2 regions of the Ruminococcus gauvreauii genome follow, and region 1 is predicted to be linked to the other one. Evidence: predicted binding sites of a transcription regulator. Region 1 holds the regulator's gene; the other holds the start of a gene.
What was found. Region 1 encodes Rex, which represses fermentation and respiration genes when NADH is low (regulators of the CRP and FNR family bind a similar motif). Its sites were predicted from a motif close to ATTGTTAANNNNTTAACAAT; they were not measured.
Positions count from the first base shown of each region.

Region 1 (7,189 bases):
TGCGTCCAGTGTCTTGAGATAAGAGATATGGCTGATCAGGCTCATGGCGGGCGTCAGATGTACCGGTTCCCTGCAGACCTCGTTCGACGGATAGAGCCCATAAATACTGATGCCGGCCCGTACCAGATCCAGATTTGCCTCCGGAAACTGCATGATGCCCGCACTGTTGCTGCAGTGTCTCAGTCCGACATCAATTCCCGCGTTTTCGAGCATGGTCTGAAATTTCAGGTAACGCTCCAGCTGCAGGCGGGCAGGTTCCAGCGAAACTTCATCAGCCCTTGCAAAGTGTGTAAACATACCTTCAACACTGATCCAGGGAAGTCTGTAGATGTCTTGTATCTGCCGGACACTCTCCTCCGTATCAGAAAAGCCGATGCGGCTCATTCCCGTATCCAGTGCTATGTGTACATGGACCTTTTTCTTCTCTTCTCCACCGGCATCTGAAAGCGCCTTTGCCATGGAGAGCGTAAAGACGGTTGGTCTCAGGTCATACCTCACAACCGTCCCATAATCTTCTTCAAACACAAATCCCAGGATCATAACCGGCTTCCTGATCCCGTGTTCACGCAGCTGGACAGCTTCTTCCGTTGTCGCAACTGCAAATCCCCAGAGATAATCGTAATGTTCCACAAGCCTGGCGATCCTCACAGCACCGTGGCCGTAACCGTCCGCCTTGATGACAGCCACCATCCTGGTCCCTTCTTCGATATTTGCCCTCATCTGCCTGAAGTTCTCTTCTATCGCATCCAGGTCAATCCTGGCAGCGATTCTGCTGACTGATTTCATACTTTCCCTTCTTCCGTATCGTTACTGTCATTTCTTATACAGCCCGGAATCTCTTCCAGAAGCTTACCGGCCATGACCGAAGCTTCTCCCACCTTCCGGGCTGCTGCATCCCCCGCACAGCCGTGCAGCCAGACCCCGAGGGCTGCCGCCTCCCTCGCCGGCATGCCGGTCCCCAAAAGTCCCAGGATCACTCCCGTCAGGACATCTCCGCTTCCGGCTGTTGCCATTCCGCTGTTCCCCGTTGTATTGATGAATATCATGCCTTCGGGATCGGCGATGACCGTCCGCGCATCTTTCTGTACGCATACCACATGATAATTTCCGGCAAACTCAGCTGCCGTCTTCAGACGGTCCTTCTGGATACTGGAAACATCCATTCCGGTCAGCCTGCCCATTTCCCCCAGATGAGGCGTTACGATGCAGGGACATTTCAGTTCCCTGAGCCTGTCCGTATCTCTTGACAGCAGATTCAGCCCGTCTGCATCGATAACGAGCGGAACCTGACAGACGGCAAGCACACGGTCCAGAAGTTCTTCCGCTGTCCGTGAGGTTCCGAGACCGGGACCGATTCCAATCACATCCGCCCAGCCAATCGCCTCTTCCAGCCCTGACAGGTTCGGGTCGGTATCATCATATACGGACAGCATAGCCTCGGGAAACTGCTGCTGCAGTATCACACGGTTTTCCCGGACCGTATGGATCTTGACCATTCCGGCTCCCGTCAAAAACCCGGCCATTCCGCTGAGATAAGATGCTCCGCACATGTTTACCGATCCCGCGATCAGCAGGATCTTTCCAAAGGTGCCTTTGTTTCCGCCGGGATTGCGGCGTTTTATCCATGCGCGTTCCCTTTCATCCAGCTGGCGGATATCCGGCTGACAGACAACATTATCTGCTTCATAGATTCCGATATCACAGACTTCCAGCCTGCCGATAAAATCCGCTCCTGGATACATCAAAAGGCCCGGTTTTGCAAATGCAAAGGTCACCGTCACATCCGCACGCACGGCTTCCCCCAGTATTTCTGCAGTATTTCCATGTATGCCGGACGGGATATCCACAGCCAGCACTTTTGCACGCGACGAGTTGACTTTTTGAAACAGCTCGCAGTACTGGGAAGAAAGCTCCCGCGACAAACCGATTCCGAAAACGGAATCTACTATAGTAGTATATTCAGCCGGGTCCGGGTTGTTTACAAAGGTTGTACCATAATTTTCTGCAATTTCTTTCTGTGTTTTATTTTCTTCGCTGCGATGCGCGTCATTTCCTGTCAGGCATATAGTCACGTCATACCCCGCCAGATGCAGGATGCGTCCGATGGCGATCCCGTCACCGCCGTTATTTCCGGTTCCGCACAGTACCAAAACACGTTCCAGCGGAAATTCCCGTTTCAGCACATCGACACAGGCAAGCGCCGCCCGCTCCATAAGAACCAGTGACGGTATTCCCATCTTTCTGATCGTGTATTCATCTGCTTCTTTCATCTGCTGTGTGGTTACAACACGTCTCATCATACTCCTCCCAAAAAGCAAAATAATGTTGTACCCGATCCGCCTTCTCGCATCCGCAGGTACAACATCCTCTACATTTTTTTCTGCTTATTTTCCGCATGTGTCAGGTTATAGGAAAGCCTCATCAGGCTTTCTGACAGATGTACATTTTCTACGATAATATCTGAAGGGAGGACCAGATTCAAATCGATATGTGCAAAATTCCAGATCGCTTTGATGCCATTGGCAACCAGAAGTTCTGCGACCTCCCGTGCACTGTCTTTCGGAATCGTGAGTGTTGCGATCTCTACTGTGTATTCCTCCAGAAACTTAGGAAGTTCATCCAGCATCTGTATGCCGATCCCGCGTACCATGCTTCCCTTCAGATTCGGATTGATATCAAAAATGCCGATAATCTTAAAACCCCGCTTCTCAAATTTTACGTAATTGGCAAGAGCCTGGCCCAAATGACCGGCACCGATGATAATCATGGAATGTACGTGGTCGAGTCCCAAAATTCTGCCAATCTCATTATAGAGAAACCTCACATTATAACCATATCCCTGTTGGCCAAAACCGCCGAAGTTGTTCAGATCCTGACGAATCTGCGAAGCTGTTACCTTCATCTGTTTACTCAAATCGTTGGACGAGATGCGTTCCACACCATTCTCCAGCAGTTCGCCCAGATAACGGTAATATCTTGGTAACCTCGTGATGACCGCTTTGGAAATTCCCTTTCCGTCCACAACCAGATCCTCCTGTCTTAAACCTCATTTTATTATATCTTTTTGTTATAAGTTTGTCAAACAGAACGCTGTTTTTCTTGTATTTTTTTCATACTTTTCATATAATGATGTTGGAGTCAGCAGATTTTAAGATAAGGAGATACAATTACGAATGATATTATCATGCCATAATATAGAAAAATCTTTTGGAACAAACGTTATTTTACATGACGCTTCCTTTCACATTGAAGATCATGAGAAAACTGCTCTCGTCGGTGCAAACGGTACCGGAAAATCCACCATGCTGAAGATCATTGCAGGTGAAATTTCAAAAGACGGCGGCGAGGTGATCCTGGCAAAAAACAAGACGCTGGGATATCTCGCACAGCATCAGGATATGAACAGCAGCGCTTCCATTTACGATGAAGTACTGGAAATCAAACGCCCCGTTCTTCAGATGGAGGAAACCATGCGGCAGATGGAATCAGCCATGAAGACCCTTGAGGGGCAGGAGCTTGAGCGCCTGATGGAGAGCTATCACCGGGTTTGCGAGGCCTTCGAACTTGAAAATGGTTATGCCTGCAGAAGTGAGGTTACAGGTGTGCTGAAAGGTCTCGGTTTCGAGGATGAAGACTTTTCCAAAACCATAAGTACGCTGTCCGGCGGTCAGAAGACGCGTGTCGCACTCGGGAAACTGCTGTTGCAGAAACCCGACGTGCTTCTGCTGGATGAACCTACGAATCATCTCGACATTGACTCCATTGCATGGCTGGAATCATTTTTGCAGCATTATCCCGGAGCGGTCCTGATCGTCTCACATGACCGCTATTTTATTGACCGCATTGTGACAAAGGTCTTCGAACTGGAACAATCCGTCCTGACAACGTATACCGGCAATTATTCTGATTACGCAAAAAAGCGTACACAGGTGCGTGAGGCAAAAATCAAAGCGTATCTGAACCAGCAGCAGGAAATACGTCACCAGGAGGAAGTGATCGCCAAACTGAAATCTTTCAACCGCGAAAAATCCGTCAAGCGTGCGGAGAGCCGGGAGAAAATGCTGGAAAAAATAGAAGTGCTGGAAAAACCCCGGGAGGTCAACGATGAGATGCGTCTGATCCTGGAACCGTGCATTCAAAGCGGAAACGACGTGCTGTCCGTCGAATCGCTATCCAAATCGTATCCCGGCCTGCGCCTGTTCCATGACCTTTCTTTCGAAGTCAAACGCGGTGAACGGATAGCGGTCATCGGTGCAAACGGCACCGGAAAAACCACGATCCTGAAAATATTAAATCAGCTGGTGGAACCGGATGCCGGGCGCTTCACGCTGGGAAGCAACGTTCATATCGGTTACTACGACCAGGAACATCATGTGCTTGACATGGAAAAGACCATATTTCAGGAAATCTCCGATGCATTTCCTGACCTGACCGGGACGCGGATACGCAACGTGCTCGCTGCATTTTTATTTACCGGAGACGACGTCTTTCAGCAGATCAAGACCTTAAGCGGCGGGGAGCGGGGCCGTGTCTCGCTCGCAAAACTGATGCTGTCCAATGCGAATTTCCTGATTCTGGATGAGCCTACAAACCACCTGGACATCACATCAAAGGAAATTCTCGAGCAGGCGCTGAACCAGTATACCGGAACCGTATTGTATGTGTCACACGACCGTTATTTTATCAATCAGACGGCGACACGCATTCTGGATCTCGTAAACGAAACGTTCGTCAATTATATCGGAAATTACGATTATTATCTTGAGAAAAAGGACGAACTCACCCTTCGCTGTACAGCGGGCAAATCAACGGAAGAAACACCGGCGGAAACGTCTGAGACAAAGGTCTCCTGGCAGCAGCAGAAAGAAGAACAGGCCCGCAGGCGGAAACGTGAAAATGAACTGAAGAGAGTGGAATCGGAAATTACTGCTCTGGAAAAACGCAGCAGTGAAATTGATGAGAAACTTATTTTGCCGGACGTGGCAACGGATCCTGCGAAGTGCATCGAACTGTCATCAGAGCAGGCGGACATTTCACTCAGGCTGGAGGATCTGTATGAACAGTGGGAAATGCTTGCGGAATAAATCGTGAAAAAAGGGGCGGTTGATATCAAATCAGCCGCCTCCTGCAATTGCTGTTTACTTTTCAAGCTCTTTGCGGATCTCCAGTATAAAATCTCTGCTGTTGAGCACCGTCGGATCCTGTATGGATGTGATAAGGGCAAGATCTTTTGTCATCTTACCATTTTCGATCGTTGTGAGTGTGGCCTTTTCCAGTCTGTCCGCAAACCCGCACAGTTCAGAAATGCCATCCATCTCCCCTCTCTTTCTGAGAGCACCGGTCCATGCAAAGATCGTTGCCACAGAGTTTGTTGAGGTTTCTTCTCCGTTTAAATGTTTGTAGTAATGGCGCTGAACGGTTCCGTGCGCCGCCTCATATTCAAAATATCCGTGAGGTGAGACGAGGACAGATGTCATCATGGCAAGCGAACCGAAGGCGGAGGATACCATATCACTCATCACATCACCATCGTAATTCTTGCACGCCCAGATAAATCCGCCTTCTGCTTTCATCACGCGTGCAACGGCATCGTCGATCAGTGTGTAGAAATACTCAATGCCTGCTGCTTCGAATTTCTCCTTATATTCACGATCGTAGATCTCCTGGAAAATGTCTTTGAACGTATGATCGTATTTCTTGGAAATCGTGTCTTTCGTCGCAAACCAGAGATCCTGTTTGATGTCCAGGGCGTAGTTGAAACAGCTCTTTGCAAAGCTTTCGATGGAATTGTCTAAGTTATGCATTCCCTGAGCGATGCCCGGCCCTGCAAAATTATGAACAAGTTCTCTGGTCTCGGATCCGTCCTCGGCAGTATATACCAGTTCTACTTTTCCGGGTCCCGGTACGATCATTTCCGTATTCTTGTAGACATCCCCATATGCATGCCTTGCGAGCGTAATCGGTTTTTTCCAGTTTTTCACGCAGGGTTCAATACCTTTGACAACGATCGGTGCGCGGAATACAGTCCCGTCCAGCATTGCACGGATTGTTCCGTTCGGGCTTTTATACATTTCCTTTAAATCATATTCTGTCATTCTTGCTGCATTGGGTGTGATCGTGGCGCACTTGACTGCAACTCCGTATTTCTTCGTTGCATTTGCAGAGTCCACAGTCACCTGGTCATCTGTATCGTTTCTATGTTTCAGACCCAGATCGTAATATTCTGTCTTCAGATCGATGAACGGCAGCAGCAGTTCTTCCTTGATCATCTGCCAGAGAATCCGCGTCATCTCATCTCCGTCCATCTCCACCAGCGGGGTCGTCATCTTGATTTTTTCCATAGTATCCTCCTGTATCCATGCCTGATTGTACAATTCTTTACACGCTCTCTATTGTATGCAAATGTCGGATAATTGTCAATAGTTCATAAATTTCTCAAAATCAAATTCTCCCCACCCCTGCTGATTGTGTGAGAACCCAAGATCTCTGGCACAGTCCCGCAGCATCATCTTGACTTCCACATTTGTGAGCAGCGGATCTCTTTCCAGTGCGAGTGCTATCGCCCCTGAAATATACGGTGTGGACATGGAAGTGCCGCTTTTTCTCACGTACTCCGTACCGGATGGCGCTGCGGAGCACGACAGTATCTCATGACCCCTGCAGACGATATCCGGTTTGCAGACACATTCTGCTGTCGGCCCTATGCCGGAAAGCAGATGATGCGCATCGAGCATATCGCTTGATCCTACGGTGATTACTTTTTTACTGCTTCCGGGTGCCGTGATGCTTCCCGGTCTTGGTCCGCCGTTTCCTGCCGCTGCCACAACAACAATTCCCAGATCCCAGATTGCCTCAACGGAACGTATCAGTTCATCGTGCTGCCGCTGATTCTGTGTGATTGATCCGACGGATATATTGACAATGCGGATATGGAATCTGTCATGATATCTTCTGATCCAGTCGAGTGCGCGCAGTGTATTCTGCTGCATTCCATTTCCCGCCTTGTCAAGCACTTTTAAGCCTATCAGATGACATCCCGGAGCCATGCCGTGCCATTTTCCGCCGCAGGCTCTTCCGCTTCCTGCTATAATACCGGACACATGTGTGCCGTGACCGTTATCATCATAGGGCTCCGGCTTCTTCTGTACGAAATCCTGAAAATACAAGATTCTGTTATCGAAATCAGTAT
Region 1 covers NZ_CP102290.1:38,211-45,399, forward strand. The annotation lists gene alr (alanine racemase) at 1-786, opposite strand, end outside; gene NQ502_RS00195 (bifunctional ADP-dependent NAD(P)H-hydrate dehydratase/NAD(P)H-hydrate epimerase) at 783-2,297, opposite strand; gene NQ502_RS00200 (redox-sensing transcriptional repressor Rex) at 2,369-3,022, opposite strand; gene abc-f (ribosomal protection-like ABC-F family protein) at 3,174-5,084, shown strand; gene NQ502_RS00210 (NADP-dependent isocitrate dehydrogenase) at 5,139-6,341, opposite strand; gene NQ502_RS00215 (S8 family peptidase) at 6,417-7,189, opposite strand, start outside.

Region 2 (7,189 bases), 1.9 Mb from region 1:
CGCCATCGAGGCATCCGGGCATAAGGTTCTCTCTCTGCCGGGCGAGGACGGTAAGATTACCGCACAGCAGATCGAGGATCTGATACTGGGGCACTTCCACGATGAAAATTTTGAGCACATGGTTCAGCCGGGTATGGTCTATCTGTCATGGCCCACGGAAAACGGCACTATCTACTCAAAAAATGAACTGCTTGCCATAAACAGTGTGTGCCGCCGCTGCCGTATTCCTCTGTATATCGACGGCGCCAGAATGGGTTATGGACTTATGTCCGACTCCTGTGACCTGACGCTTCCGGACTTTGCCACACTCGCAGACATCTTTTATATCGGCGGTACAAAGGTCGGCGCAATGTTCGGAGAGGCTGTTGTCATCACAGATCCGGACCTGAAGACAGATTTTCGATATCTGATCAAACAAAACGGCGGAATGCTCGCAAAAGGCCGGCTGCTCGGCATTCAGTTTGAGACTCTGTTCGAAGACGGTCTTTACTGCCGGATAGCCAGACATGCGGTTACCCAGGCTATGCGTATCAGGCAGGCATTCCAGCACAAAGGGATTCCTCTCTTATATGATTCATATACCAACCAGCAGTATCCAATTCTTAATCAGATACAGATTGACCAGCTTTCCAGGCGCTATTCTTTCTGTTTCTGGGAACGGGTTGATGAAAAGCGGTCCGCCGTACGGTTCTGTACCAGCTGGGCTACATCGGAAACCGATGTGGATCAGCTGCTCAGCGATATTGGACATCTTTAAGACTAAAGGGAAAGTTTTTGGTGAGACTTATGAAAAAGAAATTAAACAGAGGCAATAAGGGGTTTACTCTGGTTGAACTAATTGTGGTCATCGTTATCATTCTGGTTCTTGCAGCCGTTATGGTACCGTCCATACTACGTTATGTCAACAAAGCAAAGGAAGCTTCCTATATTTCAGAGTGCAGTACCGTCGTAACAATGGCAAATATCCATTCCACTGAGCTTTACTCCCGCCTTGGCAGCGACAGTTTGGAAACTGCCTTAAACCGGTCAGCGGAGCGGAAAGCAATTACTGAGGCCGCCGGTGTGAGCGGCAGTATTAATTACATTAAATGCGACGCTGCCACCGATGCCATTATACAGCTGGAGTATGTTGCAAAAGACGGAACCGTCGTCCTTTATGACGTATCAACCGACCCGCAGTACCGGATTATGGACCGCGAAGACGGCATACTGACCGGCAGTACGGCACAGGATTATCTGGATTCCCTGAATACGCTTCTGAATCTGGTAGGGGGTAAGGTGACCGCTGATACGATCAAGACGCTTTATCCGCAGGAAAAATATCCGGATTTGTATTACAGCAATGGTAATCTGAAAACAAAATATGACTCACAGTACCTGCAGCTGTACATGAAGGCTAAGAATAAGGGGGACTATCCTTCTGTCAATATGAGCACTCTCCCACAGGAAATTCAAAATCTGGATACAAAAAACGTTTTGCAGAATCAAATCTGGATTCCAATGGTTTTCAAAGACAGTGACGGGAATAATATTACCGTCATGACTGCCGGAGAGTTTTCTAACTCAAACAACGATTATGGGGCCGCCAAAGCATCAGTCATTTATAATCCTGCTGACCAAAGCTATTATTATCATACACATGCATCTAACGGCAGCCTGGATACTATATGGCTCAGTGATCAGGCTCCAAACTGGGATGATATCATTAAAACAGGGACCTGGATAAAATCAAAATAACAATATCGAAGCGCCCAATGATGATTGAGCGCTTCGCATACTTTATCTACTCTTTATTCCAGTATTTTCTCAGATAATTACCCGTTTCTTCTTCCGTCAATGAAAATTCTTCCATCAGCCTGCCTGATGTATCTTCTTGGGAAACTCCAAACTCCCTGCAAACCTTGATCAACGCACGGATTCCTTCTGCCAGTCCCTCCGCTCTGGCCTCTCTTCTTTCAATTTCACGTTCTTCCCATGCCTGCATATATTTCACACCCACTTCCTCATCGGATTTGATGCTCTGTACCCGTTCCTGCAGTTTTTTTATCCGTCCGCTCTTACAGTCTCTTCCCGATATCTCTGTTGTATGCTCCATATATCGAAGCAATTCCGTCAGTTCAGGATTCACTTCCTCATAGTTTTCCCCGCGGGTATTCAAAAAAATTCGAACTGCACCATCCTCCAGCCTGAGTTCATTCTCTTCATCACATTTCATACGAAACGTATAGCGATAGCGTTTCAATCCAAATAAATCAAACGGCGATATGATGATAATGTAAATGTCATTCAGCGTGTTAAAATCAACCTCGCCTGGCTGCAGAAGTTTGCTGTCAATCAAACTCTGGTAATGTCTGCTGCGTCTCGGCAGATTCTTGGTGTTAGTTTTTTGAACCTCCGTATCATAGATAGCATCCTGCATATCCTGCGCCCATACATCCAGCTTTATCTGGCGATAGATAGGTGAGCGGCGGATCTCTCGTTCTGTCTGCGGCAAAAATTTCAGCAGGATTTCCCGGCCCAGAATAATCTCTAATACCATCTGCAGCACTTCCGGATCCTCCATCACTTCCGCAAACAGAAAACGATCCAACAGAGTCAAATCTGCTAATGTTTTCTTTTGTTTCATGTGCATCTTCTCCTTTCATTATAGAACGTCCGATGACACATGTAAAGCACAATAAATTTACGCATACGCAAATTGTAATTATGCAAAAGCGTCCCAAAACGCTCTGTATTAAATTCTAATTACAGGAATCACTTTGACCGAACGGTCATGATCAGAAACGACAACCTATGCCGTCGTTTTAAGACATTTTTATCATATCATCCGCGCTTCAAATATACAATAACTGATTTTATTTTCACAAAGCCTCTGATTCGAGACTTAAACCATTAGATGCGTGCGCTGCCGCGCGCACAACAAAAGAAATGCCGCCGGGTATCCTGTAAACAGAACACCTGACAGCATTTCTCCCAGGCAAAAAAACATGGCAAAACCTATCACTTATTCCTCAGTAAAACACCTTCCAAGCGCATCCGCCGCCATGATCGCAGCATAGACATCTTCCGGAGTCACATCAAACGGCATATTGCCCAGAGTATCGCCCTCTGCTGCGGCAAGCCTGGCAACCTCCATGATTTCCTCCGGTTTCACTTCCATGATCCCAAGCTCGGCAAGCGTCGTCGGAAGTCCTACAGCCTGGCAGAATTCCAGTACTTCTTCGATCTCTTCCATGTCTGCGTTCTCAAGAACAAGCTGAACCAGGGTGCCGAACGCCACCTTTTCTCCGTGGTACATCTCATGTGTCTCTTTGATCGCCGTCAGTCCATTATGAATTGCATGCGCTCCCGCCAGTCCGCCGCTCTCAAACCCGATGCCGGACAGATACGTATTGGCTTCGATCACATTCTCAACTGCTTTCGTACACACTTTCTGTTCCGCCGCGATTGCCGCGCTGACTCCATTCTCCATCAGCGTATCATAACAAAGCTCGGCGAGCGCCATCGCTGCAAGTGTACTCTTTCCTCCGACACAGTTGAGAGCATCGGACTGTCTGCAGGCTCTCGCCTCGAAGTATGTGGCAAGCGCGTCACCCATGCCGGAGATCAACAGTCTTGCAGGCGCCTTACTCACGATGTCAGTATCAACGAGAACGATATTCGGGCTGGATGGAAGAAACAGGTATTTTTCAAAAATACCTTCTTCCGAATAGATAACAGAGAGTGCACTGCACGGTGCATCTGTGGATGCGATGGTTGGAACAATGACAACCGGTATTCCCGCATAATATCCCACCGCCTTCGCAGTGTCATGAATCTTACCGCCGCCGACACCTGAGATCATGTCGCATCCAGCAGCTTTTACAGCTTCTATGATACGATTAATCTCCGACATACAGCATTCGCCATTAAAAATTTTAAATATAACAGTAACACCCGTATCCTTCTGACCTTCTGTAATCGCTGTTTCCACACGCTTTTTCCCCGACGCGCTGACAAGAATACAGAGCTTCTTTCCATAATTCTGAGCGTAAGAGCATAAGTTGCGGATCTCACCCTTACCCTGGATGTATCTGCTTGGACTTGCAATAATCTGTGCCATAACCTGTTACCTCCTTGTTTTTACTGTCAAAAAACTTTTTGACCCTGGTATCTTGTTATTATTTTAACATTATGCCACGCAGTACCTGGTTTGTCAATCAGTCCCGTACGAAGATTACCTGTAAACTGTGTAAATCCGATTTCATCGCGCTGTCACTCTAAACTCGCAGCATCCGGTATCCCACCCCGACGTGAGTCTGAATATACTGAGGAACTGCCGGGTCTTTTTCTATTTTTTTGCGCAGCGTTGCCATATGGACGCGGAGAGACGCGACATCATTTTCCCATGCACTTCCCCATATTTCCCGTGTAATGTAAGCATGCGTCAGTACTTTTCCCACGTTTTTACACAGCAGACATAAAAGCCTGTATTCAATAGGGGTCAGATGCAGTTCCCGTTCATCCATATATGCACATCCGGAAGCGTAATCTACCGTCAGATTTCCATTGTGAAATACGGAAGCTTCCTCTGCCGTCTGTCCCTGCACATAATGAAGTCTTCGAAAAGTCACTCTCAGCCTCGCCAGCAGTTCTTCTACGGAAAAAGGTTTTGTCAGATAATCATCTGCTCCGGCGTCCAGCGCATGGATTTTGTCCATATCCTCACTCCTTGCGCTGATTACAATAATCGGCATATTTGACCAGCTTCTGATCTTTTTTATAATCTCCACTCCGTCCATGTCGGGAAGCCCCAGATCCAGCAGTACCACATCCGGCTTATAAGAAACCGCCTCCAGGATCGCGGCCTCGCCTGTTGCCGCCGTATGATATTTATAGTCCTGTGTCCCGAGCGTGGTTGTTATCAGATTCCGAACCGCCGCATCATCTTCTACTACAAGAACCATTGGTTTATTCATGTAACGTTACCTCCTCTGTCGGCAGTGTAAACCGAAACAGCGCACCCTTCGGATTGTTATCGTGTACAGAAATCTCTCCTCCGTGGGCATTTATGATAGACTTGCAGAGCGCAAGTCCGAGCCCCATACTCCGTCTGCTGTCGGCTACCTTTACATTTGCCGTATAAAACATATCAAATATTCTCTGCTTTGACTCATCCGATATTCCATCTCCGTTATCCGATATTTCTACCACCGCCCAGCTTCCCTCTCTGCGCGTTCTTACATCAATCCTGGAACCGGCAGGCGTATATTTTACCGCATTGTCCACGATATTCATGATTACCTGCATAACTAGCCGTGCATCTATTTTTACCATAATGAAGTCTTCTGCCTGTGTCACATTAACCTTATGTTCCACACTGCGCCGATTGATATGATGCATCGCCTCTGTCACCACCTCGTCGAGTAATTCCGTCGTCAGATTCAGATGCATGGTCCCGTCCTCAATCCTGGTAACCGAAAGCAAATTTTCCACCAGATTAATCAGCCACAGAGAATCATCATAGATATCGGAATAGAGCTGTCTGCGCTGTCCCATATCCAGATGTTCCTCACTTGCCAGCAGAATTCCGGCGTTACCGGAAATGGCAGTCAGCGGAGTCCGCAGGTCATGTGAAATGGAACGGAGCAGATTGGCCCTCAGCTGCTCATTTCTGGCAAGCGCTGCAGCTTCCTGACGTTCTTTTATAGCCATATTTCTCTCAAGCGCAAGTGCACACTCCCCCAAAATTGACAATATGACACTGTTCTCAAAAGAATCCAGCGGCCGGTTGTGTACGGCGATCCCTACGACGCCGTATACCTTATCGGTGATGCGTACTGCCAGATACATACAGACTGCACTTCCCAGCGTATTTGTGCCGGCGCCTGCATGTTTATTGTTTTTGAATACCCATGCCGCCACCGCCTGTTCATTGTCTGTCGTGTAAATACCTTTCTCCGTCTGTTCACCGTCGGCTATAAAGACCTGAGGTTTAGACAGTGTTCCATCCTCAGCACGGTAAAACACAAGATTTCGCTTCAAAAGTTTTACCAGCTGCTGTGCTGTCACGGATATAATATCCGATACCTGTTCTGCCTGAGCCAGCATCTGATTCGTATCAAGCAGAATCCTGGTCCTGTAAGCCGACTGTGCAGCATGAAACGCCTGACTTTTGATCTTGACCGCAAGGGAACTTGTGATAAATGCGGCGATAAACATCACCACAAATGTGACCGGATATCCGCTGTCGTACGCCTGAAACGTAAAACGCGGCACGGTAAAGAAAAAATTAAACACAAACACACAGACGGCAGAAAGTATCAGACTGAAAATTCTCCGGGACGTGATAACCGAAGTGACCAGTACGCATAGAATATAAATGGTGATAATGTTCGCTTCACTGAATCCGCACTCATAAAACACAGTGCCGATGACGGTAGCTCCGGCCAGCATACCCAGTGTCTTTAACACATCCGCCAACAGATTGTCCCGCATGTCTCCCCTGAGTCTGCGCGCGGCTTTGTAGGCGGGTGTATTCTTATCCGGTATAACATATACATCGAGATTAGGGGAATATGCGATCAGCTGTTCTGTCAGAGACTGGCGTCCGAAAACACTTCTTCGTCTGGCGCTTGACCTTCCCACAACTACCTTGGAAACGCCGGAAAGCCTTGCAAATTCTGAAATCTGCAAAGCAATATTATCTCCATATGTCGTCTCGATATGAGCTCCCAGCTGCTGCGCCAGCTTCATGTTTTTCCTCAGCCGTTCTTTATTCTCATCCTCCATTCTGGAAAAATCGGGGGTTTCCACAAACAGCGCCGTAAAATTTCCTTTAAAGGCATTTGCCATTCTGGCTGCTGTTCGTATCAGCCTGGCATTCGTAGGCGACGAGGACAGACACACCATAATGTGCTCATCCGTATAGTAATCGCTGCTCTGTGACTGCTTGATTTTATCCGATATCCGGTTAATGCGGTCAGCTGTTCTTCGAAGCGCTATTTCCCTGAGCGCCACCAGATTCTCCGTCGTAAAAAAGTTCCCCAGCGCTCTTCGCGCCTGGTTCTCTTTATAAATTTTACCCTCATTCAGGCGTTCGATCAGTTCTTCCGGTTCGATATCAACCAGAGACACCTGGTCTGCCCTGTCGAACACGTGATCCGGAATTCTCTCCCTGACCAGCACACCGGTTATGGAGGCTACAATA
Region 2 covers NZ_CP102290.1:1,944,443-1,951,631, reverse strand. The annotation lists gene NQ502_RS09360 (threonine aldolase family protein) at 1-757, shown strand, start outside; gene NQ502_RS09355 (prepilin-type N-terminal cleavage/methylation domain-containing protein) at 787-1,737, shown strand; gene NQ502_RS09350 (Rpn family recombination-promoting nuclease/putative transposase) at 1,784-2,626, opposite strand; gene NQ502_RS09345 (glycerol dehydrogenase) at 3,005-4,102, opposite strand; gene NQ502_RS09340 (response regulator) at 4,260-4,958, opposite strand; gene NQ502_RS09335 (sensor histidine kinase) at 4,951-7,189, opposite strand, start outside.
Region 2: the regulator Rex is predicted to act here: its motif matches at 4,154-4,173, upstream of NQ502_RS09345 (glycerol dehydrogenase).